DNA from 2 places in the Brevibacillus sp. YAE8 genome. Region 2 is predicted to be linked to the other one. Evidence: riboswitches for the same ligand, from Rfam matches in the RefSeq annotation. Region 2 holds a riboswitch; the other holds the start of a gene.
What was found. Region 2 has a riboswitch for glycine ahead of AC27IT_RS05095 (amino acid permease). Riboswitches for the same ligand answer to the same signal wherever they lie in the genome.
Positions count from the first base shown of each region.

Region 1: linked by a shared signal. The riboswitch ahead of gcvT (glycine cleavage system aminomethyltransferase GcvT) and the one ahead of AC27IT_RS05095 (amino acid permease) in region 2 are both predicted to bind glycine.

Region 1 is NZ_BAAIYG010000003.1:267,775-283,124, forward strand. Features, by position in the region: gene AC27IT_RS06770 (PAS domain-containing sensor histidine kinase) at 1-390, opposite strand, end outside; gene AC27IT_RS06775 (M28 family peptidase) at 781-2,121, opposite strand; gene dat (D-amino-acid transaminase) at 2,478-3,329, shown strand; gene AC27IT_RS06785 (lipoate--protein ligase family protein) at 3,412-4,242, opposite strand; gene AC27IT_RS06790 (undecaprenyldiphospho-muramoylpentapeptide beta-N-acetylglucosaminyltransferase) at 4,319-5,392, opposite strand; gene gcvPB (aminomethyl-transferring glycine dehydrogenase subunit GcvPB) at 5,499-6,971, opposite strand; gene gcvPA (aminomethyl-transferring glycine dehydrogenase subunit GcvPA) at 6,964-8,316, opposite strand; gene gcvT (glycine cleavage system aminomethyltransferase GcvT) at 8,360-9,463, opposite strand; glycine riboswitch at 9,555-9,671, opposite strand; glycine riboswitch at 9,672-9,768, opposite strand; gene AC27IT_RS06810 (DEAD/DEAH box helicase) at 9,989-11,689, shown strand; gene AC27IT_RS06815 (YqhG family protein) at 11,726-12,847, shown strand; gene AC27IT_RS06820 (hypothetical protein) at 12,952-13,800, shown strand; gene AC27IT_RS06825 (YkuS family protein) at 13,914-14,168, opposite strand; gene AC27IT_RS06830 (YqzE family protein) at 14,205-14,366, opposite strand; gene AC27IT_RS06835 (shikimate kinase) at 14,434-14,955, opposite strand; gene AC27IT_RS06840 (stalk domain-containing protein) at 14,952-15,350, opposite strand, start outside.
Region 2 is NZ_BAAIYG010000002.1:457,149-472,498, reverse strand. Features, by position in the region: gene AC27IT_RS05110 (response regulator) at 1-1,506, opposite strand, end outside; gene AC27IT_RS05105 (hypothetical protein) at 1,612-1,938, shown strand; gene AC27IT_RS05100 (sigma-54 interaction domain-containing protein) at 1,994-3,595, shown strand; gene AC27IT_RS05095 (amino acid permease) at 3,691-5,061, opposite strand; glycine riboswitch at 5,370-5,470, opposite strand; gene AC27IT_RS05090 (iron-containing alcohol dehydrogenase) at 5,929-7,074, shown strand; gene AC27IT_RS05085 (hypothetical protein) at 7,089-8,471, shown strand; gene AC27IT_RS05080 (NAD-dependent succinate-semialdehyde dehydrogenase) at 8,468-9,907, shown strand; gene AC27IT_RS05075 (metal ABC transporter ATP-binding protein) at 10,269-11,012, shown strand; gene AC27IT_RS05070 (metal ABC transporter permease) at 11,012-11,872, shown strand; gene AC27IT_RS05065 (metal ABC transporter substrate-binding protein) at 11,885-12,832, shown strand; gene AC27IT_RS05060 (hypothetical protein) at 13,105-14,331, shown strand; gene AC27IT_RS05055 (hypothetical protein) at 14,429-14,887, shown strand; gene AC27IT_RS05050 (YebC/PmpR family DNA-binding transcriptional regulator) at 15,219-15,350, shown strand, end outside.

The sequences.
Region 1 (15,350 bases), on a different contig from region 2:
GCGATATTCTTCGGGCACACACGGAATCGTTTTGCCGAGCAGGTCAGACGTACTGTAGCCGAACTGTTCCACGGACGCCTGGTTCACGTGAATGAATTTTCCGTCCAGATCCAGAATCGAGACTGCATCCGGAGTCTGCTGCAAAAATGCATCAAGTAGCTCCTTGGCTTTATCCAGCTCTCTTCTCAGCCGCGCCAGCTCTTCCTGTTCCCGCGTGTGCTGCCCTCCTTCCCTCGCCTGTTTGTACATGCGGTAGCACGGAATCGTCAGCAGCAGCGCGTACAGTAAGTTCAGCGAAAAGAAAGACCACAAATCAATTCTCTCGGGATAGTGGCGCAGCAACAGTACGCTGACTGGAATCCAGCCGATGATGAGTGTTAACGAAAGCATAAAACTACTTGAGCCTATTGGTATCATCACAACCTCCGCTGTTCTTTGCTGAGTAGTATGGACTGTCGTAACTAGCATGGATTGGATTGAATATAATTTTCAGAAATATGTAAAAACAACAATATAGACTGGACGAACTTTTTTAGGATTCTTAAAAATTATAAACTTTTTTCCAATGTGTGGCTATTCCTTGTCATTCGACATATTACGACAAAACGCAGGCAAAACCCCAACAAAACACTCCTTCATGGCTAAAGTTCGCGGTGCGGCCAGAAATCAGGGCACATCCCCTTGTGTTCGCTTGCTCTTCAGCAAAAAAAGCGCCCTCCCGAGGACGCTCCACCTCTTCATTTCCCGCACTTGTTCCATCGCTCAACACGCAGCAGCGCACTACTGAAAATCTTCCTCCGGCTCGCCCTGTCCGGTCGTCTGTCCTGACCGGATCGGATAGGCCGGAGTCGCCGTGTCCGTTATGTTTCCGACCGCGGAAAAAATCATTTGCGCCGCTTCGGCGAGCTGCTCTTTTTCTATAGTGGCGGGCACATCTCCCGCTCTGTCTGCCTCACCCGCCGCTTTTTGCCGCGTGACGAGCACAGCGGGAATGCCTGCCACGGTCAACGGCGCAAGCTCCCTTTGCTGCTCTGCACGCGCGACTTCCAGCGCAGACTGCTGTGCTCCCGCTTCCGCCAGCAAGCCAGTCGCCAGAACGGCTTCCCGGCGCCCGGCGAAGGCCGTTACGTCTCCGCTCCGCCCCACCGCATCGACGTAGTAGGCGGCGACGATTTTTTGCCTGTCCTGCTCGGTCAGCGATTCGCTGAAGGCCCGCTGCCCGCGCTGGCCCGCTGTCACGGCGCCAAAGCTGACCAGTTGCACCTCGGTATCGAGCTGGCTCTCGGACAGCTTGCGGGCGACCTCAAGCATGACTGCCACGCCGGAGGCATTGTCATTAGCCCCTGGCGACGAAGCGGCTGAATCGTGGTGGGCGAGGATGAGCACGCGCTGGCCTGTTGCCGCCTCTGTCGGCTTTTTCGTCGCGATGATGTTGTAGGCAGTATGCCGCCTTGTCACGCCGCCCTCGACCTTCACAGTGGCTCTCAGCGGCTGTTTCAGCGCCCGCTGCCGGAGCAGTTGCCCTTCCTCCCGCGACAGGCCGATGACCGGAACTGACATGTCCAGCGGCTCGCCCAGCGACGCCCGCCATTCCCCCTCGCGATCGTTCCAGACGATAACCGCTACGGCTCCGGCGGCAGCGGCCTGTCTGACCTTTTCTCCAAACGGAATTTCCCCGCACTTGACCATTGCAATTTTCCCCCTCGCCGCGCCGCTGGCAAAATCAGCGGCCCGGCCATAGCCCGCATCGACCAACTCTGCCGTCTGCGCGCCGTTTTGTCCAAACGTCAATGGCAGCGCCGCCCAACTCCGCTCCCAGCCTTCGATCGCCAGAGACAGGCTCGCGGGCTTTTGGTACGTATGATAATAAAAAGGCTGCAAGGCAGTCTCATAACCGTATGAGCGCAAGGCATTCTCCACATATACCCCTGCGGCAAATTCCGTCTCGGTCGCGGCTGGTCTCGCTGTTTTCGCCAGGCGCTCCACATGGCTGTACAACAGCTCGGCATCCATCCCTGTGCGCGCCTGATTCGCATATGCCTGCGGCAGCGCGAAAGACAGCGGCAACAGGCTTCCCCAAACAAGCAGTGCTCCTAGTGCGTAATGACCGGCGGATCGCATGGCATTCTCCCTTCTTCCTGATGCGGTTTGCCTTTATTATGGGCCGCCCTGCCAAACAGCGTCTAGTCAGAATAGTTAGTCAAATACCAGCACGCGCCGTCAGCGGCGGACAGCTTTCGTTTTCCTTCTGCCCAAATCGGCTCGCAGGCACATCTGGTCTTCGCCGAACGCGTCGATTTGTCGAGACGGCGGCGCCTATATGAAAACTTAATAGAGTAGCGCTTCTCCCCGCTAAATAATTGATAGCGGATTTTCCGTTTTCAAATTGACCCTGCGCGGTGCGATTTGCTACTGTTGTATCAAAATCATAAAACCGTTGGAAAAAAGCGGATGGAACCACTAGAGGAGGACTCACCATGCTATATGTCGATGGCAAATGGGTTGAAGAGGGGCAAGCGGCCGTTCAACCGGAAGATCGCGGTTACAACTTTGGGGACGGCATTTACGAAGTCGTACGAATCTACAAAGGGCGCCTGTATCAGTGGGACGCGCATCTGACGCGGCTGTTCCGCAGCGCCCGTGAGATCAAGCTTGCGCTGCCGTGGAGCGCTGAAGAGCTGACCCAGTTGGCCAAAGAACTGCTTTTGAAAAACAACATCACCGAGCAGGACGATGCGACTCTCTACTTGCAAATCTCTCGCGGCGCAGCTCCGCGCATTCACGATATCCCGAGCGGCATCAAGCCTGTCATCATGGCTTTTGTCCGCCCCAAAGCCCGACCTGTAGAGGACTTGAAAAAAGGCTGGACAGCCCAACTCGTCGAAGACATCCGCTGGCTGCGCTGTGACATCAAGACGCTGAACCTGCTGGGAGCCGTACTGGTCAAGCAGTACGCGAAGGACGCCGGAGCGCAAGATTCGATTTTGCACCGCAACGGCATCATTACAGAGTGCAGCTCGGCCAATCTGTTTGCGGTAAAAAACGGCGAGCTGTACACGCATCCGGCTGACCACTTGATCCTGCACGGCATTACCCGCCAGGTCGTCCTTGATCTGGCGAAGGCAAACGGCATCGTCGCCCACGAGACGGTTTTTGACATCGCCTTCCTGAAGCAAGCCGACGAGCTGTTCCTCACCAGCACGACAGCGGAAATCATGCCGCTTGTATCCGTCGATGGTGAGGACGTTGGCAACGGACAGCCCGGTCCTGTCACAGCGAGGCTGCAAGCTTTGTTTGAACAGCACATTCACGACAGCGTGCTCGTCTAATTCGATTGATTCCATAAAGAAAGCTCTCCTGACTGGCAGTACGCCCAGGAGAGCTTTTCGCGTATGTTCGCCAACAAACAGCCTAGCGGCGCAAATTCCACTCATCCGTCGCATAGCGCGTCCGGGCGAGCTCCTCCGCCAATGCCAGTTCCTCGTCTGTCAACGCGGACGGCACCAGCTCCACTTCCAGTCCGGTGGCGAAGCCTTTGGAAAACGCTTCAATCGCTTCCTGCAAGCTCACAGGCCGCGGGCTTACCTCGTTGATCGTCACCGCTTTTTGGCGGAAGCTGTCCATCATCCGCTGCTTGACGCGGTCCGACGGGAAGTGCAGCAGCGAGAACAGCAATTCGACGTCCATGTCGAGCAAAATGGAGCCGTGCTGGAGGATGACGCCCTTTTGGCGCGTCTGCGCGCTGCCTGCGACCTTTTTCCCTTCCACGACCAGCTCATACCACGATGGCGAATCGAAGCAAGCGGACGAGCCTGGAGAGGTGTACTTTTCTTTTTCCTCCTCGCTCGCAAGCGACACCATCTCTGCTGCCAGGCCGAGGTTTTGAAAGCCGTGCAAAAGGCCGAGACTGATGATTTTGTACGCCTCGGTGACGCCGGACGGCATCCGCGGATGCTCCTCCGACACGATCACGCTGTAGGTCAGCTCCTGATCGTGCAAAACGGCACGTCCTCCTGTCGCGCGGCGGACAAAGCCCAGCCCGCGCTTTTGCACTTCCTCCAGATTGATTTCCTTGATCGCCTTTTGAAAATAGCCAATCGACAAAGTAGCCGGGTCCCACGTGTAAAAGCGAACGGTCGGGGGCACCTTGCCCTCGCTGTGCAACTGCAAAATCGCCTCGTCCACAGCCATGTTCATCGCCGGAGACATCGCTTCCGTCACGATATAGCGCCACTGTTCCATCGTATGTACCTCCCTAATCACAACACCTTCATTTTACGCTTCTCCCCATAGGGCGGCAAGGCTTGGATCGGCTGCATCAACGAGCCGTCTCCTCGATGATCGCCATGACCTGCGCCAGCGCGTCCTGCTGCTTTTCGCTTGCGGCGCGCAGCTTCTCCGTAATCGCCGGACGCTTTTGCTGCAAACGGTCCAGCGCCCGGATCAGGCTGTCTGCGCTCAACGCTTCCTCTTCGAGCACCTCGCAAAAGCCTTGCTGCTCAAAAGAGCGGGCGTTCAATATCTGGTCTCCCCTGCTCGCCGCCCGCGACAACGGCACGAGAAGCATCGGCTTTTGCAGTTGCAAAAACTCGTAAATCGCATTGGAGCCTGCGCGCGAGACGACGAGGTCGGTCATCGCCAACAGGTCAGGCAGCTCGTCCTGGACGTACTCGAATTGCCGATAGCCGTCCCGCTTCAGGCTGTTGTCCAACTGATTTTTGCCGCAAATGTGCACGACAGAAAAACGCTTGGTCAACGCGTCGAGCGTGCCGCGAACGGCTTCGTTCAACCGCCTCGCCCCCAGGCTGCCGCCCATGACGAGCAGCACCGGTTTGTCCGGGGAAAAGCCGCACAGCGCAAGCCCCGCTTCCTTCCGGCCTGTTTTCAGCTCGTCGCGAACGATCGCCCCTACATGTGTCCCTTTGCCCTTGGGCAAATGCTGGAGCGTATCGGGAAACGTCGCGCACACTTTAGCGGCAAAAGGCAGCGACAGCCTGTTGGCGAGTCCCGGCGTCAGATCGGACTCGTGCAGGACGACAGGCAGCCGATTCAGCCAGGCGCCAAAGACGACGGGCACGGAGACGAATCCTCCTTTGGAAAAGACGACAGCCGGCTTCCAGGCTGCGAGAAAGCGGTAAGCTTGCCAGGCGCCTTTGCCTACGCGCAGCGGGTCGGTGAAGTTTTTCCAGTCGAAATAACGGCGCAGCTTGCCTGTCGCAATGCCGATGTAGCGCACGCCGTCGAGCCTGCTGACCAGCTCCCGCTCGATCCCTGTCGTCGAGCCGATGTAGGCGACCTCCCAGCCTTGCTGCAAAAAACGCGGGATGAGCGCGAGGTTGACGGTGACGTGCCCCGCGGAGCCGCCGCCTGTAAATACGATCCTTTTGTTCATCATTGGTTCTCTCTCCCCGAAATGTCGGATCAATCCCATCTGTTCATGATAGCATCATTCGGAAAGAAAAACCGCCCTGTAAAAAGGCGGCTTTTCCAAAAGAGAGCTATTGTGCTTGCGGCTGGTAGCGCAGAATCGGCTTGCGCGCCGCTGTCGCTTCGTCCAGACGTTTGACCACGGTTGTATGCGGCGCTTCCTGTACAAGCTCAGGCGTTTCCTCGCACTCGCGGGCAATTTGCAGCATAACGTCGATGAACTCGTCGAGCGTTTCTTTCGTTTCGGTTTCGGTTGGCTCAATCATCAGGCACTCGTCGACAATCAGCGGGAAGTAGATAGTTGGCGGGTGATAACCGAAGTCGAGCAAGCGTTTGGCGATGTCGAGCGTGCGTACGCCCAGCTTTTTCTGGATCACGCCAGACAAAACAAACTCATGCTTGCAGACGCGGTCATACGGCAGATGGTAAGCCGTAGCCAGACGGCGCATCATGTAGTTCGCGCTGAGCACCGCATTTTGCGACACTTGCAGCAAGCCTTCCGGACCCATGGTGCGGATGTAGCTGTGAGCGCGCACGAGGATGCCGAAGTTTCCGTTGTAGCCTTTTACGCGGCCGATGGAAGCCGGACGGTTGCTGTCCCAGTAGAAGCTGCCGTCTTCTTTTTTCGCCACGATCGGCGTTGGCAAAAACGGTTCGAGAATCTTTTTCACGCCGACAGGGCCAGCACCTGGTCCGCCGCCGCCGTGAGGGCCTGTAAACGTTTTGTGCAAGTTGAGATGCACCACGTCGAAGCCCATGTCGCCTGGACGGGCAATGCCGAGGATCGCATTCGCGTTCGCTCCATCGTAATACAAGAGGCCGCCTGCTTCGTGGACGATTTTCGCCATTTCCACGATGTCTTCCTCGAACAGACCGAGCGTGTTCGGGTTGGTCAGCATGAGTGCCGCTGTATCAGGGCCTACGGCATCGCGCAGCGCCTGAATATCGACCAGGCCGCGCTCGTCAGAGGCAATCGTGACGGTGTCCAGTCCTGCTACCGCTGCAGAAGCCGGGTTCGTACCGTGCGCGGAGTTTGGCACGATGACTTTTGTGCGGTGGCCTTCGCCGCGGCTCTCGTGGTACGCGCGGATCATCATCAGACCTGTCCACTCGCCTGCTGCCCCCGCAGCCGGTTGCAGCGTAACTGCGTCCATCCCGGTGATTTCAGCCAGCTCTTCTTGCAGGTTGTACAAAAGCTCCAGTGCGCCTTGTACGGTTTCTTCCGGCTGGTACGGGTGCGTCTGCGCGAAGCCTGGGTAGCGGGCAACGTCTTCGTTGATTTTCGGGTTGTATTTCATCGTGCAAGAACCGAGCGGGTAGAAGCCGTTGTCTACCCCGTGGTTGCGACGGGACAATTCGGTGTAGTGACGAACCAACTGCAGCTCGGATACTTCCGGCAGTTCAGCAGGAGTCTCGCGGATGAGGTGCTTCGGCAGCAGGCTTGCCACCTCTACCTCTGGTACATCCAATGCCGGCAGATTGTAGCCCACACGGCCCGGTTTGCTCATTTCAAAAATCAGTGCTTTTTCCTGGTCGTTACGCACGTGTGATCGCCTCCAATTCAGCCGCCAATGTGTCGATTTCTTCCTTGGTCCGCAGCTCGGTTACCGCAAGCAGCGTATGGCCCGCGTATTCCGGGTAATCCAGTCCCAGATCGTAGCCGCCGATGATGCCAGCGTCAAGCAGCTTTTTGTTTACTTCTGCCACCGGCTTGGACAGTTTGACTACGAATTCGTTGAAGAATGGAGCGGCAAAGACCACTTCCAGACCTTTTGCCTGCAGCGCTTGCTTGGCGTAATGCGCTTTTTGCAAGTTCATCATCGCCATTTCCTGTACGCCCTGTTTTCCGAGCGCAGTCAGGGTGATCGCAGCCGCCAGTGCCAACAGAGCCTGGTTGGAGCAAATGTTCGAAGTCGCTTTTTCACGACGGATATGCTGTTCACGAGCTTGCAGCGTCAGTACGAAACCGCGCTTGCCGTTCTCGTCTTTGGTTTGCCCGACGATCCGGCCTGGCATTTTGCGCATCAGCTTGGTAGTCGTTGCGAAATATCCGCAGTGTGGTCCGCCAAACGATGCCGGAATGCCGAACGGTTGCATATCGCCCACCACGATGTCAGCGCCCAGTTTGCCTGGCGCTTCCAATACGCCCAGCGCAAGCGGGTTGGAAGAAACGATGAACAGAGCGCCTTTGCCATGAGCAATCGGCTCGACCGCTGCCAAGTCTTCCACGTTTCCGAAGAAGTTAGGATATTGCACGATAACGGCCGCTGTGTTTTCGTCAATCAGCGCTTCCAGAGCTTGTGTGTCGGTTACGCCGTCGTTGTTGATGCCGACTTCAACCAGCTCTACGCCTTGACCGTACGCGTATGTTTTCAGAACGCCGCGCGCTTCCGGGTGCACAGCACGGGAAACGATGACGCGCTTTTTGCCAGTGTGACCAGCCGCCATCATCGCCGCTTCTGCCAAGGAAGTCGCTCCGTCGTACATGGAGGAGTTCGCTACTTCCATTCCGGTCAGTTCACACACCATAGTCTGGAATTCAAAAATGGCTTGCAGCTCGCCCTGGCTGATTTCAGGCTGGTAAGGCGTATAGGCGGTAAAAAATTCTCCGCGCAGCAACATGTGGTTGACTGTGCTTGGCGCATAGTGCTGGTAAACGCCAGCACCCAAAAAGTTGACGTGCGTGCTGAAGTTCACGTTTTGATTAGCCAGACGCGTGAAGTATTTCACCAGATCAGGCTCGGACAGAGCTTCCGGAATGTTCAGCGCCCCTTTGAAGCGCACTTCTTCCGGGATGTCTGCAAACAGTTCTTCTACACTGGAAATGCCGAGAGTTTCAAGCATTTCGCGCTTGTCCTGATCGGTTTGGGGCAGGTAGCGGTATTTCACGAACGTTGTCCTCCTCAAAATAGGATGTATAGTGGGCGATTGCTTAGTTTTTCGGACGTTTATAAAACGGAGCGGCGACAACCTCTGCTTTGAGGCGTTTTCCGCGAATTTCCACTTCCAGTTGGGTGCCAAGCGCCGCATGTTCGCTTTTCACGAGCGCCAATCCGACGTTTTTCTTCAAGGTAGGGGACTGCGTGCCTGTCGTCACTTCGCCCACCAGCTCTTCGCCGACGTAGACCGGATAGTGCGTGCGCGGAATGCCGCGGTCGATCATCTCGATGCCGACGAGCTTGAGCGGCGCGCCGTTTTCTTTTTGCGCCTTGAGCACCTCTTGGCCGATGAACGGCACTTCTTTGTCCACCTTCACCGCGAAGCCGATGCCTGCTTCAATCGGCGTGATGTCCTTGCTCAGCTCCTGGCCGTACAGCGGCAGCTTCGCTTCGAAGCGCAGCGTGTCGCGCGCGCCAAGTCCGCAAGGCAGAAGCCCGTCTTCCTTGCCCGCTTCAAGCAACGCGTCCCACAGTTCAGCGGCACGCTCTGCAGGCAGGTAAATTTCAAAGCCGTCCTCGCCTGTATAGCCTGTGCGGGATACCAGAGCGGAAATGCCAGCGACCTCTACGTCGCGCTCGAAACGGAAGAAGCCGATTTTCGACAGGTCTGTGGCGGTCAGCTTTTGCAAAATCGACTCGGCCAAAGGCCCTTGAATGGCGATTTGCGCCGTTTGCGGCGAAATGTTTTCAATCGTGACACCCGGAATCAGGTGCTCTTCCAGCCATGCATAGTCTTTGTCAATGTTTCCTGCGTTGATGACAAGCAGGTAATGGTCGTCCGCGTATTTGTAAACGAGCAGATCGTCGACCGTACCGCCGTCCGGGTAGCAGAGCACGCTGTACTGCGCTTGCCCGACAGCCAGCTTGGACACGTCGTTGGTGGTGACGCGCTGCAAGTATTCGAGCGCACTCTCGCCTTTTACGTCTACTTCTCCCATGTGGGATACATCAAACAGACCTGCTTTCGTCCGAACGGCCTCGTGCTCCTGGCCAATGCTGGAAAACTGTACAGGCAGCTCCCAGCCGCCGAAGTCGATTGTCTTGGCGCCGTATTTTGCGTAGGAATCAAACAGTGGCGTTCTTTTCAGATTGGACATGTGTGGCACCTCCCAAAAACTGTTAGTCGGCATTTCTCCCCATGAAAAAACAGAGGCGAAAAAACGGGTACACCAAAAGAACGGTGCCCATTTCTCCTCCTCTGTCCTTGGTACCTGAGAGTTACCTTGCCAATCAAGCGCGGCGGGGATCACCGCGCTTGCAAGTTTCCCCTTTGGTGGCTCCGATTTCGAGCTCTCTCCAGAGTTGCGTCCAGTAGAGGTTCTTTTGCCTGAGAGATTCACCGTTCCCGGCTTGCTCCTTCGGCGCTGCAGTGGTTCGCGCAGTCTCTCCCTGCTACTATCATTCGCGTTGGTTAGATGGTCATACATAAGTTTTTGCTATGATTTCCATACTAATGAATGAACTTCCTCTATATCCTACCATGAGAGTCCGCCGTTGAAAATATGCAAATTAACAGTCAGATCAAGAAATACTTAACAAAATGATGAACACGATCATAAATGTTAAGTTTTTTGATAAAGCGCATGAAAGTTATGGCAGAGCTGTGTAAAGGAGTAACGTATATGCCGAATATTCCTGTTTCATTTGACACGAGCTGGATATCCCCGCTGACGGAGCGAATGCACGAAGACGGCCCCTGGGACAAGTGGGAGCTGTTCAAGCTGGCGCTGGAAGCGGAAGAGGCCATGGCTGTTCGCGAGTTCGATCAGTTGCAATGCCTGAAATACTTGCCGCTGCTCTCCCCGTTTCCCCACCAGTTGCAAACGGCGGAGCGAGTGCTCAACGACATGCGCGGACGCGCGATCCTCGCCGACGAGGTCGGACTGGGCAAGACGATCGAAGCCGGGCTGATTATGAAGGAGTACATGGTCAGGGGCCTGGCGAAAAAAATTCTCGTGCTCGTCCCCGCCTCCCTCGTCATCCAATGGACGAAGGAGTTGCAGCAAAAATTCGGGATTCCCGCCGTGGCGCAAAAAAAGGAGTACATGTGGCGGCAGCATGAAGTCGTCGTCGCCTCCATCGACACGGCGAAACGAGATCCGCACCGCCGCCACGTCCTCGACATCGACTACGACATGCTGATTATCGACGAGGCGCACAAGCTGAAAAACAAGCGGACGCGAAACTATCAGTTCGTGAAGGAAATTCGCAAAAAATATTGCCTGCTGCTCACGGCTACGCCGATCCAGAACGAAATGGACGAGCTGTACAACCTGATTAATTTGTTGAAGCCGGGGCACCTCGGCCACTCCACGTCGTTTTCCTCCAATTACGTCGAAGGAAAGCGACAGTCGAAAAACAGCGACAAATTGCGCGAAGAAATTGAAAAGGTGATGATTCGCAACAAGCGAAGCGACGGCGGCATCCAGTTCACCAGTCGCCGCGTCCAGTCGATTCCGATTGAGCTGTCGCAGGAAGAGATGGAGCTGTACGAGGGCGTCACCCGCTTTGTGCGCGACCAGTACCAGACAGGAGCTGGCCTGTTCAACTCGCTCGCCTTGATTACGTTGCAGCGCGAGGTTTGCTCCAGCAAGGAAGCCTCGTTCATGACACTGTACAACATGCACCAGCGCACCAGCGAAGACTCCCCCCTGCGCGGCCGAATTTTGGAGCTGGTGGAGATGATTAAGCGGATCGAGACGCATTCCAAGGCGGCCAAAACGGTCGAGCTGATCCAGGAGATCAACGACAAAGTCATCATTTTCACCGAGTACCGGGCGACGCAAAACTACCTGCAAAAATATTTGCATGACCACGGCATTACTTCTGTGCCGTTTCGCGGCGGCTTCAAGCGCAGCAAAAAAGACTGGATGACCGATTTGTTTCAAAACCGCGCGCAAGTACTGATCGCCACAGAGGCTGGCGGGGAAGGGATCAACCTGCAGTTTTGCAACCAGGTCATCAACTACGACATGCCGTGGAACCCGATGCGCGTCGAGCAGCGGATCGGCCGTGTCCACCGTCTCGGCCAGAAGCGGGACGTGCACATTTACAATTTGTCCACCGTCGGCACGATTGAGGAGCACATTTTGAAGCTGCTGTACGAAAAAATCGACCTGTTCGAGATGGTCATCGGCGAGCTGGACGACATCGTGGAGCGGCTGAATCTCAACTCGTCGCTGGAAGAAAATTTGACGCAGATCATCATGGATTCCAAATCGGCCCGCGAAATGGCGTTGAAGCTCGACAACATGGGCCACGCCATCCGCGCCAGCAGACAACAGCACGCATCCCCTGCCCTGTCGGAAGCGGCAGAGCAGTAGCAGAAAAAACGCACACAAGAAAAGAGGTTTCTCCTGATGCAAGCCAACCAGGTCAGGCAATTTGTAGAGCGCTACCTCGCGACTTTTTCCGCGCACATCGTCGAAGCCCACCCGGATTACTTGACGGTCAAGCTTCCGGTCGAGGTCGACAAGGATATCGGCAACCGCCCGTTTTACTGGAGCTGGGTCGACAAAATGAACCTGGCCTACCAGCCGCTCGTGCTCACCTTTGCGTTTCACCCGGACCGGATGCCGGACGGGCTGCGGGCCGAGCATCTGCATCTGGGCGCTGCGCGCATGCAGCAAATTTTTGCCTCGGCGAAAAAGCACGGGCGCTTTTTATGCATGTACGAGCAAAATACCGCTTCCTTGCCAAGCACCGGCAAGCGTCGCTCCACGCCGCTCGTTCCCTGGCTCGGGCTCAACCTGAAAGTATCGCTCATCTGCGACAAGCGGCGCGACATCATGCTCTATCTCGGGATCAACCTGCATCAGCCGCGCCTCGTGCACGACTTTTCCTCGTTTTTGTTTCAGTTGACGCTTGCGCCCGCGATCCCGGACTACTTTTACACGCTCGACCGGAAGCTGTCTGTGGAAGACGCGCTGGAGCTGGCCCGGCAGGAGGTCGATGCGGTCATCGCGCAGGAAGACCAGGAGTGGGCCGTAGAGGCGCGGGCGCGACTGACGGAGGAGCTGGACATCCTCGCCGCCTACTACGAAGAGCTGGCCCGACGAGAGCCGCCTGCCGAACAGAGCGAGACAGAAGCAGCCGAGGCGGAAGCGGTAGAGTCCCCGGAGCAAAAAGCCTCGATCCCGCTGCCTGCGCGCGACGCCGTCCCCGCCAGGGAGGCTGTTGTCGAAGCTGCGCAGACGCTTGACGAATACCGCTCTTCCGGCGGGCGAATCCTCGACTTTTTACGTGCCAATGGCGTCCAGGTGACGCCGCGCGAGGAAATCAACCAGGAGGAATGGAAAAAAAGCACGCCGGAAGAAGAAAAACAGCGGCGGATGGACGAGCTGCGCTGGCAGTACGAGCCGCGCATCGAGGTTCATTTTATTAACGGCGGACTGTTTTACTTGCACTCTGCTCCGCCTGTCATTAAAGCGCATCCGGCAAAAACGGTGCGCCATCTCCCCGCATCCGGGCGAATCATGTAAAAGATCAGCGAGAAGAAGTGCTGCGGAACTGACAAGTTGCAACAAATCTTTTTGTCATAGCTGGTTACAATAGGAATAAGCTTAGCCTGTACAAAAGGTGGTGCATGTTTGTGACCAGACGATTCCTCCCCCTTCTCGGGGTGCTCTTGTCTTTTGCGTTGCTCGCCTGGCCTGTCCACGCAGAGGAGAGCTGGGACAAAGAGTTTCACGCCCAAATCCAGACGTGGATGAACGAACTCGCCAACCGCGATCCGCAATTCAAGGAGTGGCAAAAAGCCGATACAGAAGTGCAGACGCTCGGCCCGAATCAACATCAGTGGCTGGTCAGCATCAAAAAAGCAGACAGACAGGTAGGGTACCTGGTCGTGGGAGAGGCCGTCGAAGCGCCTGCCCAGGAAAAATTCGTGCTGTTGGAATACGGGGTCGGGGAATACATTTTGTTCGACGATGCCTTTGCCCCGCGGGAAATTGCCGCAGAGCCTGTCTACGACGGATTCGCTTCCCACTGGCTGATCGCCCGCCAGTCGTCGCCGCAACTGGTGAACGCCAAAACAGGCGAAGCGTACCCCGCTTCCTTCGCCGCAAACGAGCCAGTCTTTCGCAGCCTGGCTGCGCAAAATCTGGTACAGACCGGGCAGCGGCTAACAGAGACGCGCATCCTGCAGCGGGCGCAAAGAGATCCGTTCGACCAGATCGGCTGGGTCAGCCAGTTGTACGGGGACAGCGCAATTTCATGGCCGCAGTTGTGGCAGCAGCAAAGCGATGCACCCGTGACGCTGACCGTTCCGCTGTACCACTCCCAGGTGCTCGCCCCGTTCGTCGTCGGCTCGCTTCATTTGTGGAACGATCAAAACGCTTACGTGGGAGTATGGGATGAAGGACTGCGCTTTGTCCCCTACGCTTACGCTGACAAGGTCGGAAAATTTTACGTAGCGGGACAGCCGCAGAGCTGATCCGTCGCTTTTGGCAAAAAAACAAGCTCCCTGCCAGTCGCTGGCGGAGAGCTTGTTTTTGATTGGGCTGCGCATGCTTGTCTAGCGAAGGCGCAGCCTTTGGCTTTTTTCGATCAATGATGATCGGTTGGGGAAAGGCGTTCGTGTACGGCATGAAAAACTTCATTGGCCGTCATTCCCTCTGCATTGATTACCGACGCACCTGTAATCGTCTTGTTCTGATCGCCCAAGACGTTTATATCCTGACCCGTAATCACGATCGCGTCGACCACCTGTTGCCAGTTTCCCAAATCGACGACATCATAGCCGTTATCGCACAGCATTTTGCGAATCTGGGAAAGGGACTTTTCTACCGCTACTCTCGCCATACGCACCGCACCCTCCGTCCGCTTACCAAGGTAGGATTATTTGCGCCACAACAGCCGGATCGACATAGGGATCGCCCCGAACCAGCGTGCCGACCAAGGCTCACGCGGAGCCTTTCGCTGACGCCGTTCATCTTTTGGCGTATCCATGTACTGGACAAACAATTTCGTCAGGTACTTCAAATACTCTTGAAAGGACATCGCACGTGACCTCCTTCGTACTCGCAGATACACGCCGTCTTTTTTCCGGCAATAGCGCTGTCCTTTTTTATTGTTTCCCGTCTTTTGCGCTTTCAACCACCTGCGCCTTAATTTCGTCCACGATCGCCTCCAGGCTTTTTCCGGTCGTATCCACCTGGATCGGGGCAAAATCGTACGCCCCCGCGCGTTCCGCCATCAATGTTTTCACACGTTCTGCCACCCCGCCGGAAAGCAGCGGGCGCGAAGTATCGTTTTCCAGCCGCCTGATTAATTCTTCTTCGCTGGCATAAAGCGCGATCACGGTTCCTTTTGCCAGCATGACCTCGACATTTTGCTTGCGCAGGACAGCCCCTCCGCCTGTCGTCAAAACTTGCGGACCATCGTCCAGAAGCTGTGACAGCAGGCGGGACTCCGCATCGCGAAAATACGTCTCCCCGTGCCGGGCGAACAGCTCCGGGATGGAGCAGCCTTCCTTTTCGATGATCGCGGCATCCAGGTCATGGTGCGCGATTCCCAAAGAATCGGCCAGCGCGACGCCGACCGTCGTCTTTCCGGTTCCCATAAAGCCGACCAGAATCAAGTTTTTCATTTTGTTTCCGCCACCTTTCCACTCGCTTTTCGCGTTTGAATTTTTACGGTTTTCTCGGCTGGATTGTAGTCCGTATCCCATTCGAATACGTCAGCGAAAAACGACAGCGGCACCATCGTGCGCTCCTTGATTTCCGTCAGCGGATGACCGAGGTCGAGCTTTTGCCCATCGCGGATGGCGAAGCGTTCCCGCTCCTTGACGAACACTTCTCGGCCATTGCCTCTTACGCGAATCATCTGCTTTTCCTGATCCCAGCTTATGGCAAGCCCCATTTTTTCCCCCAGCTCGCGCAACGGCAAATACACCGTGCCGCCTGTCGCCCTGGCCGGAATGGACGGATAAAAGCTCATGTTGTTGATGATCGTCGTGATGTACGGCTCCAGTTGCACAGCGCC
Region 2 (15,350 bases):
GGCAAAGTGCAAAAGCAGGCTCTTTTCGTCTTCCTGCACCAGCGTGACGCGCATGGCGACGTAGCCCTGCTCGGTAAATTTGATCGCGTTGTGGCACAGGTTGAGCAAAACCTGCTCCAGCCGATGCTGGTCCCCGATCAGCTTGGGCAGCATTTTCGGCGGCAGCTCGACGATGATCTCGATTTGCTTCGTCCCAAGGTAAATGCTCAGCATGTGCGAGAGCCGGCGGACAAAGTCGTCGAGGTCAAAGCTGGCTTTTTCCAGCTCCAGCTTTCCGGCTTCGATCTTGGAAAAGTCGAGAATCTCGTTGATGAGCCGCAGCAACACCTGCGAGGAAGAGAGAATTTTGTCCAGGTAATCTTTTTGCACCAGCGTCATGACCGTTTTTTGCATCAGTTGCGACAGTCCGATGATCCCGTTTAGCGGAGTGCGGATTTCGTGGCTCATTCGCGCCAGAAAATCGGTTTTGGCTTTGCTCGCTTCTTCCGCCTCTTCCTTCGCGGCCAACAGCTCCGCCTGGATGCGCCGCTGCTCCCGAAGCATAATGTGCAGCAAAAGCGAAAGCATGCCGACCAGAATAAAAATCGACAGCCCGGTAATCAGGCTGGACAGCTCCTGTACGGAGTTCAACTGGCCGAGAGCTTCGCTCGAAGGCAAAACCGCTGCGACGGACCAGCCTGTAGAAGCGACGGGCGCATAGCCGATGTAGTAGCTGTTGTTGTCGATGGTGATGCGTTGCAGCCCTTTTTGGCCCGCGATCATGCTGTGGGCGATTTTTCCCATGTCCCCGGGCTGCTCCGTCAGCTTTTGCCGACTGACAAGCGCGGGGTTCGGGTGATACATGATCGTCCCGTCCCTGGAGAGCAGGATGGCATAGCCGGATTCGCCGATGGGATAGCTGCCGAGCATTTCCGGAATGTCGTCGAGCAAAATATCAATGGCGACGAAGCCCAAGAGCTTCCCGTCCTCTTTCAGCTTCATGGTGCCGCTGGTGACCATTTTTTTGGTCAAGTAATCTTCGTACGGCCCAGAAAAAACGACTTCGTCTGTGCGAACGGCGTCCTGGTACCACGGGCGTTGCTGGAGCGACCAGTCTGGCCCTGTAAGCTCGTCTGTGTTGCCGAATGTGAAGTTGCCCGCCTGGCTGGAAATCCAGACGAGTCCCAAGTTGCGGTCCAGCTTTTGGATGCCGTCCAGTGCGGCGGCCACATCCGGGTAATACGGGTTGGAAAACGCATCGTCCCGCGTTTTGACGGTTTGCAAGTAGCGAACGATCGACTGGTTGGTGCTCATCTGCTTGATGAGAAAGCTTTTCTGGGCGAAAAATGCGTTCATTCGCTCCGCCAGCGCCTGGCTTTGCAGAGTCAGTTTGCTCTCGATCTCGACTTTCATGATCCGATTGGTCTGGGAGCGCATGATGTAGCCGGACAGAGAGAAGGCGACGACGATGATTAACAGGATGAGGATGGTCAGTTTTCGGGCATGGCTGACGTGAAAAGTTTTCATGAGCGACCTCGCTATTTGTATGTAATCGCAAAAACTTTCGAGAAAAGACAGGACTCCATTCAGGTTGACGTATAAAATATTGGATGAAGGCAAAGGGGGGCTTGCATGTACACGTCGTTGACTGTGAAATATTTGAAAATTTCTTCTTATCTCAAGCTGTGTGTAGGGGCCGGCTTTTCTCTCGGCCTGCTGGTCGGGCTTTTCCAACTGGTTGTCCTGCTTTTGATGCGCGCGGTGGACCACACGAGCACTGCGGCCGCGACGAATATCCCGGACAGTCTGCTCGCGCTGGCAGGCACGATCTTGGCGTACACGTTTGGGGCGTTGAATTTCAGCCTTATTTCTTATTTTCCTTTTATGTTTCTGCTCAAACGTAAAAATGGAATCGCGATCGAAGGGATATTTGATTCGAGGGCGGAGCGTGTAAAATGATAGAGAAAGCTTTTCGTTCATTTATCAGGTCATGACATCCAGGAGAGAGTAGCCCATGTATTCATTGCGTCCTACGATGACGGTTGAGGAAGCAGTCGCGCATTTTTCGCCAGATCAAAATGAAGTGCAGGAAGTGTACAGCGAAGAGGGTGAGTTTCTCGGCTATTTGACGGTGGAAGCGATCGCCCACGCCATTCATCGCGGGGAACTGACGCGCCCGATTGTCGAGTACGTCGTGCCCGAGGTGAACCTGCCGGACCGCCAGAGGCAGGCCAGCTCGCAGGCGCAGCTTCGCGCTTTTTTTGAAAGCCCGGTCTGCCAGATTGTTTTCAATGCGCTGTACGACGGCGTCTATATTACGGACGGGGCAGGCGTCACGCTGTTTGTCAACCAGGCGTACCAGCGCATTACGGGCATTCGCGAGGAAGAGGTCATCGGCCAGCACATGGGCTATCTCATCAAGCAAGGCATGATTTCGGTGTCCGCTTCGCTGGAAACGATTCGCACGCGAAGGCCGGTGACGCTGATCCAGACGATCCGCAACAGCCGCAAGATCATCGTCTCTGCCACCCCTGTGCTGTCTCCCGCAGGCGAAATTTTGTACGTCATCAGCAGCGTCCGGGACATTACCGAGCTGATTCGCCTCAAGCACGAGCTGGACAGCCAGAAGCTTTTGCACAGCGATTTGCCGCACCCGGACCAGACGGGGCTGGAGGACGTCGTGCTCGGACCTGCGACGCGCTCGCTGTTCCGGCTGGCCGACAAGGTCGCCAAGACAGATGCGAAAATTTTGCTGCAAGGCGAGACGGGTGTGGGGAAGAGCATGATCGCCAAATACATCCATGCCCGCAGCAGCCGCGCGAACGAAATTTTCATGGAGCTGAACTGCGCGGCGATCCCGGGCCATCTGGTCGAGGCCGAGTTGTTCGGCTACGAGCCGGGGGCGTTTACAGGCGCGCTCAAGCAGGGGAAAATCGGCATTTTGGAGAGCGCCCATCGCGGCACGCTGTTTTTGGACGAGATCGGCGACTTGCCGCTGGAGCTGCAAGTGAAGCTGTTGAAAGTAGTGGAGGAAAGCAAATTCATGCGCGTCGGCTCCACCGAAGTCCGCCATGTGGACGTGCGGATCATTACGGCTACCCACCGCGACCTGGCTACACTCGTGCGCGAGGGGCTGTTTCGCGAGGATTTGTACTATCGGCTGAACATCGTCACCTTCGAGGTGCCGCCGCTGCGCGAACGCCGGGAAGAGATTGTCCCGCTCTTGGTGTCGTATCTGGAAAAATTCAATGAGAAATACAAGGAAGAAAAGACGATGACACTGGAATGCTACGAGTGGCTCACGAACTATAGCTGGCCGGGAAATATCAGGGAGCTGGCGAATCTGGTCGAGCGGCTGGTGGTCACGACGTTTCACGACACGATTGACGTCGGCGATTTGCCGAACTTTCTCCAGCAAGTGTTCCCGCAGGCAGAACCGACGTCTTTGCGCGAAGCGGTCGCCCGTCTGGAGCGGAGCATGATCGGCAAGGCGATCCAGACGCACAAGACGACCCGGTTGGCGGCAGAAGCGCTCGGCATCAGCCAGAGCGCACTCGTCCAAAAGATGAAAAAGCTGCAACTGCGCGTAGAGAACGAGCCGGAAGCGAGCAAATAAAAAGCATCCTGCGAATGCCTGGTGCAGTCGCAGGATGCTTGTCCTTGCCATGCAAACACATCGGAAGCCGGATGTGTTTTTTGTTTGGCTGGCGATCAGTTTTCCAATACTTTCACCTGATCGACTTTAGCCTTGCGCAGCTTGTAAATCACGACGAGCATGATGAACCAGACCGGAGTGATGAACAAGGCCACGCGCGTATCCTCGGCAAGCGCGAGCACGACGAGAATGAACGCGAGGAAAGCGAGAATCAGGTAGTTGGCAAACGGAAAGAGCGGCATTTTGAACTTGTTTGTTTTTGCCAGATCCGGTCTTGTCTTGCGGTACTTCAGGTGGCAGATCACGGTAATGCCCCAGATGAACAGGAAGCAGACCGTCGAAACGCTCGTAATCAGAGTGAAGACGCCTTCTGGCATGATGTAGTTCAACACAACCGCAATGAGAACGACGACAGTCGAGAAGAACAAGGCATTGGCAGGCACCTGGCGCGTTGTCAGCTTGGTCATGGACGCAGGCGCATTATTTTCCTTGCCGAGCGAGTAGAGCATACGGCTTGTACTGAAGATGGCGCTGTTGCATGCCGAAGCGGCGGAGGTCAGCACGACGAAGTTGACGATACCTGCGGCAGCCGCGATACCGATAGCCGCAAACACTTGAACGAACGGGCTTTCGGTCGGGATGATGGCGTTCCATGGATAGATGCTCATGATGACGATCAGAGCGCCGACGTAAAAGAGCAGCACGCGAATCGGGATGTTGTTGATCGCTTTTGGAATCACGCGCTCGGGGTCTTCTGTCTCCCCGGCAGTCAGCCCGACAAGCTCAATGCCGACAAAGGCGAACACGACCATCTGGAAGGAGAGTAAAAAGCCGTTGATGCCGTTCGGGAACATGCCGCCGTGGCTCCACAGGTTGCTGAAGCTGGACGCGCCGGAGTTTGTCGAGAAGCCTTTGACAATCATGAAGATTCCGACGGCGATCAAAGCGAGAATCGCGATGACTTTGATGAGCGCGAACCAGAACTCCATTTCGCCGAAAAGCTTGACCGTTGCCAGGTTCATGATGAGCAGGATGACGAGCGCAATCAATCCCGGCATCCATTGCGGAACCTCAGGGAACCAGTATTGCGTGTACATTCCGACAGCCGTCAAGTCGGCCATGGCAATCGAAATCCAACAAAACCAGTACGTCCAGCCTGTGACGAACGCGGCCATGTTGCCGAGGTAGTCTTTTACGAAGTCAACGAAGGAATGATAGTTCAGGTTGCTAAGGAGAAGTTCACCGAGCGAGCGCATAATCAGAAAGCAAATAATCCCAGTAATCAAGTAAGCAAACAGGATGGATGGGCCGGCCAGGTGAATGGATTTGCCCGCACCGAGGAACAATCCCGTTCCGATGGCCCCGCCGATCGCGATGAGTTGAACGTGCCTGTTTTTCAGGCCCCTCGCCAAATTTTGCTGTTGCATGTGATCCCCCTCATTTCTCATGCGTTTGATTCGTTTGCGGCTGTTGGTAAAAAACCAACCGCCGACCTTTCAAAAAGTTTATGAAACTTTATAATTCATATCTTAACATAGCGACCCAGCATAAATACATCATTAAGTTACTTCCATCGAAAAAAACGCTTACATTTTTGAGCGAGGCAGAAAATTTGCGGTTTTGTCGGCAGTTTTCCCTCCTTTTTTCGAGGCAAATGGAACGGCTGTTTCATGGTGAACGCACAACACTCCTATTTTCTGCAACAAAAAAAGGAACGGGAAAAATAGACCGGTTCCTACTTTTCTCTGTCCTTTTACCTGAGAGATTTGTCCTGAGCGGTCAGGATTTGCTCCTTCGGTGCTAAACGGCGAGTTTAGTCTCTCCCGCAATATTCATCCGCGTCAGATATTCGCGTGCGTTCTTATGATAGTAAAATATTCCAAAAAGGTTGTCAAATGAAAATTCCTAATTAACAGATTATTTTAAACATAAAACATTTTTGATTGACGGAAGGCCAGATGACAAGCAGGAAACGACAATCATTCGTCGTTTTTTCCGCTAGCCAGGTGAGCGGATGTGTCGAAAGGGGAAGGGTATGAGTTTTGATTTGATAATGAATCAAATGCGCAAGTTTGATTTGAATTATAATCAAACAGCGAATGTAAACGGTTGCTTTTGGCCGAAACAAACTGTGCTGCGGAAAATGTGACAAAAAAGTGAGAAAAGGCTTGCCGCTGTTGGGGGGAAGGTCGTTTTTCCCGCAGGTGGCGGAGCGAAATTGGCACCCGCTTTTTTCCGCTTGGCACGGGAGTTGCTTTTCACGTAGCGGCATACAGAAAGGAGAGAGTGACATCATGAACATTTCTACTTTTGCCGCTGCAAACAAACTGGTCACAGGGCGGGATTCGCTGGCGCTGCTGCCCGAGGAGGTTGCCCGTCTGAAAGTGGCGCGTCCAATGATTGTGACGGACAAAATTCTCATTCAGGCCGGGGTAGTCGCGCAGGTGGAAGCGCTTTTGCCGATGGAGGCGGGCGTCTTCTCGGACGTGAACCCCGAGCCGGAAATCGAGATCGTCGACTTGTGTGTGCAGATGATCCGCGAAGGGGGCTACGACGGCCTGATCGCAGTCGGCGGCGGCAGCGCAATCGACATCGCCAAGGCAGCTTCCGTCATGGCGACGAACGAGGGCAGCATCGAGCAATATTTTGGCACGAATCTGGTGAAAAAGCCGGGCTTGCCGCTGATCGCGATTCCGACTACGGCGGGGACAGGCTCAGAGGTGACGAATATCTCGATTTTGTCGGATACGAAAGAGCAAGTGAAAAAAGGAATTGTAAGCCCTTACCTGCTGCCGGACGTCGCCATCGTCTCGCCGGTGATGACGCTTACGTGCCCGCCGAGCGTGACCGCTGCGAGCGGCGTGGACGCGTTGGTGCATGCGGTGGAAGCCTACATTTCCAAGTTCGCCTCCCCGGTGACGGACGCGCTGGCGATTGGCGCGATGAAACTGATTGCCGTTCACTTGCCGAAAGCGTACGCGTGCCCGGATAACATCGAGTCGCGCGAAGCGATGATTACCGCGTCGCTGATGGCCGGACTTGCTTTCGGCAACGCGGGCGTAGGCGCTGTCCATGCGCTGGCCTACCCGCTCGGCGGACGATTCCACATGGCGCACGGCGTGAGCAATTCGCTCTTGCTGCCTTACGTCATGCGGGCGAACAAGATCGCCTGCCTGGAAAAGCTCGGGGAGATCGCGCAGGCGCTCGGGGAAAACGTCGCCGGACTGAACCTGGACGAAGCGGCGGAAAAAGCGATTGAAGCGATGACGCGCCTGTGCCGTTACGTGGAAATTCCGCAGTCGCTGCGCGAGTTCAACATTCCGGAATCCGCGATCGCCGAGATGGCCGAAGAGGCGATGAAGCAAACCCGCCTTTTGAAAAACAATCCCCGCGCTTTGCGGAAAAAAGATATCGAAGACATCTATCGAGCAGCTTACTAAAAGGGGGACATCGTATGAAGTGGAAACAACGCAGAGCGGGTGAAGAAACCCCGTACATTCCGGCCGGACCGTTCAAGATCCGGCTGCCGTTTGTACACTATCGCTTTGAATGGCCCGATTATTTGCAAGGACTGTTGATGTGCGCCGTCGACCTCGGCGCGATCACGCTGCTCGCCGACCATCTGGGCATGCCGTTTGAGGTGGGACTGGCCGTTGTCATTTTGAATGGCTTTTTGTATTTGCTCCACCACCTCTTGGGCGATCCGGTCATTCCCGGCTGGATTACGCCGGCGATTCCGCTGATTGTGCTGTTTGTCGAGCAGTTTCCGGAAGGGCAGGAGCGGGTGTACGCGCTGATCGCCTTTCAGTTGACGCTTGGGCTGTTATCCATTTTGCTCGGGGTCACCGGACTAGCGAAGCGGGTAGTCAACTTCGTGCCGAATGCGATCAAGTCGGGGATTATTCTCGGCGCGGGGATTGGCGCGATTACCTCGATTTTTGAAAAGGGCGGGAAGTTCGACCTGTTCCCGTACACGATTGCCATTTGTATCGGCTTTTGCTTTTATCTCGTTTTTTCCAAACATTTTGAAGGGTTGAAACAAAAAGGGAAAGGGTGGGCATTGCTCGGCAACCTCGGGATTTTGCCTGCGATCTTGCTCGCGGTGTTCGTCGCCCCGTTGTTCGGGGAAGCGAAGTGGCCGGACATTCAATGGGGCTTCAGCCAGCCGGACTTCGCCACGCTCTGGTCGCAGTACACCGTCTTCGGGCTGGGCTTGCCGTCGCTCTCCTTTTTCATTACGGCGATTCCGGCTGTGTTCGCAACGTATCTCGTCGTCTTTGGCGACGTGTTGAAGACGAAAGCGCTTTTGTCCGAGTCCGACCAAGTGCGGCTCGATGAAAAAGTCGACTACAACCCGGACCGGGCGCACATGATTTTTGGCGGACGCAACATGCTGATGAGCCTGATCGGGCCGGACATTACGATGTGCGGGCCGATGTGGGCCGCGATGCAGGTCGTAGTGGTGGAGCGGTTCAAAAAAGGCAAAAAAGCGATGGACTCGTTTTTCGGCGGTGCGGGATCGTTTCGCTGGGGTACGAATACAGGTTTATTGCTTTTGCCGATCGTCAGTCTGGTCCAGCCGATTCTCGGCGTCGCCGTCGCCCTGACGCTGCTCGTCCAAGGCTACGTCAGCGTGCGGATTGGCGTGATGCAGGCGCGCAGCCAGCGCGACCTGGGCATCGCGGGTGTCGTAGGGGCGATTCTCGTCATCAAAGGAGCGGCGATGGCTTTTGGCGCTGGAATTTTGCTGTGCGTCTTATTATATGGAAAAGATTGGTTGCGCGGTGAAAAAGAGAAATTGTTCACGGCAAATGAAAAGGAGGAAAAGGCAGCGTGAGACAACAAGAATGGAACAAAGGCATGTACGTGAACGGAGAGTGGGTGACGCTTGCGGCACGCGTCGCGGTGCAAAATCCCGCGACATTGGAAATCATCGGCAGCGTGCCGGACGCTTCCGCGAAAGAAGCGCGGCAGGCGGTCGACGCTGCGCAAGCCGCTTTTCCCAGTTGGTCGAAAACGACCGCCTATGAGCGCGCGGCGTTGCTGGAGCGCTGGCACCAGACGATCGCAGCCCGCCTGGACGAGATCGCGTACGTCATGACGCTGGAACAGGGCAAGCCGCTCGCAGAAGCACGAGGCGAGGTGCAGTACGCGAACAGCTACATCAAATGGTACGCCGAGGAAGCAAAGCGGATTTACGGCGAGACGATTCCTGCCTCCGCCGCCTCCAAGCGGATTCTCGTGCAGAAGCAGCCAGTCGGTGTCGTGGCGGCCGTCACGCCGTGGAATTTCCCTGCGGCGATGATTGCGCGAAAAATCGCGCCAGCGCTCGCGGCAGGCTGCACGACGGTGACGAAGCCAGCCGAACAGACGCCGTTGACCGCGCTGCTTTTGGCGGAGTGCGCCCACGAGGCGGGGATTCCGCCAGGCGTCATCAACATCGTGACGACTTCGCAGGCAGCGGAAGTCGTCGATGTCTGGATGGACGATGCGCGCGTGAAAAAACTGACGTTCACCGGGTCGACTCCGGTGGGCAAGCTGCTGATGCGCAAAGCGGCCGATACCGTGAAAAAGATTTCCCTGGAGCTTGGCGGCCTGGCGCCGTTTATCGTGGCAGAGGACGCGAATCTCGACGCGGCGGTCAAAGGGCTGGTCCAGTCCAAATTCCGCAACGCCGGGCAAACGTGCATTTGCGCAAACCGCATCTATGTGCATGAAGCTGTGAAAGAGCCGTTCCTGCAAAAGCTGACAGAGGCGGTGTCCGCGCTGCGCGTAGGCCAGGGAACAGAAGACGACGTCGAGATCGGGCCGTTGATTGACGAGCGAGCCGTACAAAAAGTCCAGCAGCAAATTGACGACGCCGTGGGCAAAGGGGCGACGCTCCACGGCAGCCCGGTTCTCGCGGGAGCCACTGGCTACTTCATGAAGCCGGTCGTGCTCTCGGATGTAACCGATGAGATGGTGTGCATGCAGGAGGAAACGTTCGGGCCGATCGCGCCTGTCAGCACGTTTTCCGACGATGAGGAAGTCATCCGGCGGGCGAATGCGACGCCGTACGGGTTGGCGGCATACGTCTTCACGCAGTCGCTGGCGCGGGCGTTCACGTTTTCGGAAAGCCTGGAATACGGTATTGTCGGGGTGAACGATGGGGCGCCATCTGTCGCGCAAGCGCCGTTTGGCGGCATGAAGGAAAGCGGGCTTGGCCGCGAAGGCAGCCACCACGGCATCGAGGAGTATTTGGAAGTGAAGTATATTTCGCTGCAACTGGTGTAACAAAAGCGGAACGAAGTGAATAAAAAGAAGCACAGCTCGATAGATGCGGGCTGTGCTTTTTCTATATTCTGGCGCGGTTCTGTGGCGGCTCTGGGCAGGAAAACGGCGGCGCGAAACCCGTTTTCCTGGGCGGAAAATGAAAATGAGGATTGACAGCAGGATAAATATCCTTTAAATTTTGCATTAGGGAAACATTTTTATACACAAGCATATTATTTTGCTAGGGTGAATATTATTGGTTAACAACCACAATTTTGTGTATAAGCATATATGAGCCAGTCATAAAGAATTGTCCAGCGGAAGCAACGGTCAACAACAACCGAGAACGTACACGAACGATTGGTTAATTGGAGGGAATCTCATGAATAGTGCGGTGTCAGTCAGAGAGCTTCACGTCTCCTACTTTGGAGTCGAGGTGGTGCGGGACGTAACCTTTGCTGTCGAGCAAGGAAGCATGGTGGGCATTATCGGGCCGAATGGCGCGGGGAAATCGACCATGATTAAGGCCATGCTCGGGTTGATCGGCAAAGACAAGGGAGACGTCCGGTTTTACGGCAAGGAAGTGAATGAGGTCCGGAAGCAGGTCGCCTACGTCCCGCAGCGGAGCCAGATCGACTGGACGTTTCCGATCACGGTGATGGATACCGTCCTCATCGGAACGTACCCGAGCGTCGGCTTGTTCAAATTTCCGAAGAAGAAGGAAAAGGCGTGGGCGATGGAATGCCTGCGAAAAGTCGGCCTGGAGGACTTCGCGAAGCGGCAGATTGGCGAGTTGTCCGGCGGGCAGCAGCAGCGCGTTTTTTTGGCTCGGGCACTGGCGCAAAAGCCGGAGTTGCTCCTTCTGGACGAGCCGTTTGTCGGGATCGACGTCGCCAGCGAGGAGACGATCATCCGGATTTTGAAGGAGTTGCAGCTTCAAGACAAAACAATCGTGGTCGTCCACCACGACTTGAGCAAGGCGAATGCTTACTTCGATCAACTGCTGCTTTTGAACAAAGAGCTTATCAAGTTCGGAACAGTCGATGAAGTCCTGAATCGAGAGGTCATGGCGAAAGCATACGCGCATCAACTTCAATTTCTCGAGAAGGTAGAGGTAACGGCGTGATGGATTTTTTACAAGCAATTGGACAGTATGAATTTTTGCAAAAAGCTTTGTTTACTTCTGTAGTAGTGGGCATCATCTGCGGCGTCATCGGCAGCTTCATTATTTTGCGCGGCATGTCGCTGATGGGGGACGCGATCTCCCACGCGGTTTTGCCGGGGGTTGCTCTCTCTTATGCTTTCGGGATCAATTTTTTCCTGGGAGCAGTCGCCACTGGCGTCCTGACGGCGGTCGGAATCGGCTACGTCAGCCAGAACAGCCGGATCAAGAACGACACGGCCATCGGCATTTTGTTCACCTCGGCTTTTGCCCTGGGGATCATCATGATTACGATGCTGAAAAGCAGTACGGACCTGTACCACATCCTGTTCGGGAACGTGCTCGCCGTCCGGCCGTCCGACATGTGGGTGACCGTCGGCATCGGTCTGATCGTCATCGTGACCGTCTACGCGTTCTTCAAGGAGCTGCTGCTGACGTCGTTTGACCCGACGATTGCGGCCGCCTACGGTCTGCGCAACAATCTCATCCACTACTTGCTGATGACCTTGCTGACGATGGTGACGGTAGCGTCTCTGCAAACGGTGGGCATCGTGCTCGTAGTCGCCATGCTGATTACTCCGGCCGCTACCGCGTACTTGTTGACGGATCGCCTGTCGGTGATGATTTTCCTGGCTGCCGGCTTCGGTGTCATCTCCGCCATCGTCGGTTTGTACTTCAGCTTTACCTACAATCTGGCTTCGGGCGCGACGATTGTGATGGTGGCAACCGCGCTGTTCCTGCTAGCCTTTCTGTTCTCCCGCAAGCACGGGGTTGTCTGGAAATCAATTCGAGCCCGGCAAAAAAGAGTCGAGCTTTCAAAGTAAAGGAGAATTCGCATGAAAAAATGGAACATGTTTCTCGTCTTTCTCATCTCAACCGTCCTGCTCGCTGCGTGCGGCGCTCCGCAAAACAACTCGGCCGAGCCCGGAAAATCCGGCGACGACAAACTGCAAGTCGTGACGACGTACTCGATTTTGTACGACATCGTGAAAAACGTAGGGGGAGATCGCGTCGAGATCCACAGCCTGGCTCCCGTCGGCTCCAACCCGCACGAATACGATCCGCTGCCAGCAGACGTGCAAAAAACAACGGATGCCGATGCCGTGTTCTACAACGGCCTGAACCTGGAAGCAGGAAACTCGTGGTTTGAAAAGCTGATGCAAACGGCAGGCAAGTCCGGCCCGGATGCACCCGTGTTCCGCCTGAGCGAAGGCGTAGCCGCCAAGCATTTGACCACCAAAGGCAAAGAAAGCGAAGAAGACCCGCACGCATGGCTGGACGTTCGCAACGGCATCAAGTACGCGGAAAACGCACGCGACGCCCTCATCAAAATCGACCCGGCGCACAAGGAAACGTACGAGAAAAACGCAACGGCGTACATCGAGAAGCTGCGCGCCCTGCATGACGAAGCCGTCAAGCAATACGGCCAAATCCCGCGCGAGCAGCGCGTCCTCGTCACGAGCGAAGGAGCGTTTAAATATTTCTGCGAGGCGTACGATTTCGACGCCGCCTACATTTGGGAAATCAACTCGGAAAACCAGGGAACGCCTGAGCAGGTCAGCCAGGTAGTCGACCTGATCCGCGAGAAAAAAATCCCGGCGCTGTTCGTCGAAACGAGCATCGACCCGCGCAGCATGGAAATGGTCTCGCGCGAAACCGGCGTGCCAATCGTCGGCAAAGTGTTCACCGACTCGCTCGGCAAGCCAGGCGAGGACGGCGATACGTACATCAAGATGATGGAGTGGAACATCAAGACGATTTACGAAGGGTTGACAAAAAAATAGACAGCAAAGCATGCACAGTTCTCCTGGTGGGGAACTGTGTTTTTGTTGGAGGAAAAAAACTGATTTCCCTATGCTAATGGAGGCTATCCTTTACCGGTACATGTATTTGTTCACGCAATACCTTTGTGGAATAGTGAATTGGTTTGGTCTAAATGCTCTCTTTACTGATAAGATTCCTATGTGCAATTAGAAACAAATTATTGATTTGCAATTTTATGAAAAGAAGTTAATATAAATTTGTTTGTTACAAAAAATGGGAAGGGATGTAGGTTATGAAAAAAACAATATCAATGGTTGCAGTACTCATGCTAGCATTAACAACACTTTCTTCACCTATCACACCGATAAACGCAAAAGAAAAGGCCGAAAGATTGAAAATTGAACCAAAGGGCCATTCTAAAACAGTATTCGTTGAAACAATTAATTATGACACTAGCACTCAGGAGGAAACTGTTCTTGAAACGCACGGAGAAGACCTTATTGGAAAGTTTAAAGTGGATACAGAATCCTTCGAGGCTAGCCTTAAAAATATAGACACAAAAGAAAACTATGAATTGAAAGGAAAAATCGATAAAGTCCTCGAAGATGGTAAAGCATATTACTACAAAGGAATAGCAGAAAATAACAATCTAGTTAAATTTGAGGCGATTGTCGAAAAAAAGGCGAGTAAAGACTACGAAGCAAAAATAAATATTTTTGAATATAAAAAGAAAAATGATGATGAGCCTAGTTCAAGCAAAACGTACATCTTTGATGGAGAAGGTAAAAAAACGAAGAAAAACAAAGAGAAAGCAGATCGAAAAACTATCAAGATGAAAAAAGTTAAAGAAAACAATGGCCGTCAAAAACTTACTGCATATGCTGAAGATGAAGATGATTACTACCAAAAAATTCAGGGCGGAACAGGAAAAGGTTGGCGATACCGAATTCAAGGACCTCTTACGACCGAAACTGATGCTGGTAATAACTTTAGTTTTCGATGGGGAACAGAGATTGAAGATATTGAGGACATGCTAGAGGAAGAGGGGGTTGATTATACGGGAAGCCACGATATAGTGAACTTCCGTCTTCGAATTGAATCGGATGAACCAGTGGTCTTTAATACAGTGGATCCAATTAACGATTCAAAAGAAGAATTTAGTGTCCCTATGTGGTTTGGAACACAAATTGGAGTAGTGAACATCCCGGTAGAAGCCAGTTCGGTACACATTTCTGGTAATGGTACAGACAACTTGTTGTATGAGTTTAAATGGAACGAAAACTATTTCCCATCTGGTTACTTAGACGAACGCGATTTTGATAAAAACCCAGGCAGGACTCCAGGTTTTGCAGTTCGATATTTTATGGATACAGCACCATCGATTGATACAGGCACAGCGAAAATCAATTTTAGTGGTTACTTCAAGTACCGTTCTCTGTACAACTATTATTCTTTGTTGTTGCATGAGTACACACAAATTACAAAAAAATCATCTTATGATATCGAGATTGTTGACTAAGCAAGGAAATGTGGCGGCTAGGCAGAATCTATGTCTAACCGCCATTTTCAAACAAGTAGAAATAGTGGTTCCAGAACAAGAATGAGGAGGAGATTGGTTGAAAAAACTCATTTGGAGCGCATTCGTTATCCTAGCACTTGCTTTAGGGGGATTGCTTGCTTTAGATATCTTACAGCTAAAACGCGCGACAGCTTTGTTAGATCAAATACAAATAAGTATCACAAAAATAGAAAAGGGGGATGAGATTGAAATAGGAATTCAAATGGCAGGAGAAATTCCGGAATATCCGGTGACACTTACCATTTTTACCGATAATCGATATTTGGAGCTTGTACCCAAAAGCTGGAGTGATGAAGAAGTTGTCACATACATCGGACAGACAGCAGGAGGAGCAGAAACGAAATTTGCCATTTCTCAACAATTTGATGGAGAAATGAGTGTTCGTTATGTAAAAAAAGAGAAGGGGACTGCCCCTCTGATCTACGCCTATTTTGAATCAGAAGTGAAAAGATTCATTCTGGAAGATGCTATTATTCGAACGGGGAATTTTGAGTGAGAAGTCGCGTCTTCGACCAGTGGTATTATCCCCTTACGGCAGACAGTGAGAAAAGCCCTCATGGTATCATGAGAGGAACACTGTTGACCGGAAGGGATTTTTTATGCCATCTACTTGACGGGGCTATGACCAAAATCATGACCAGAGTGAGGAGCCAGTAGCAACAAGTAGAGCCAGGGAAAGGAAAAGCCACCCGAAACGACGTGTACGTTTTTTCACAAGGATTGTCTCGTAAAAAAACACAAGATTGAGGTATAATAGTTGAGTGTGAAATTGGACTACGGAGTCTTGCAAGCAATCAATCTGTGACGTTGAAAGAGAGTGGGAATTTATGGGTCGTAAGTGGAACAATATCAAAGAGAAAAAAGCTTCGAAGGATGCCAGCACCAGTCGTATATATGCCAAGTTCGGCAAAGAAATTTATGTAGCGGCCAAGCAAGGCGAGCCGGACCCAGAGTCGAAC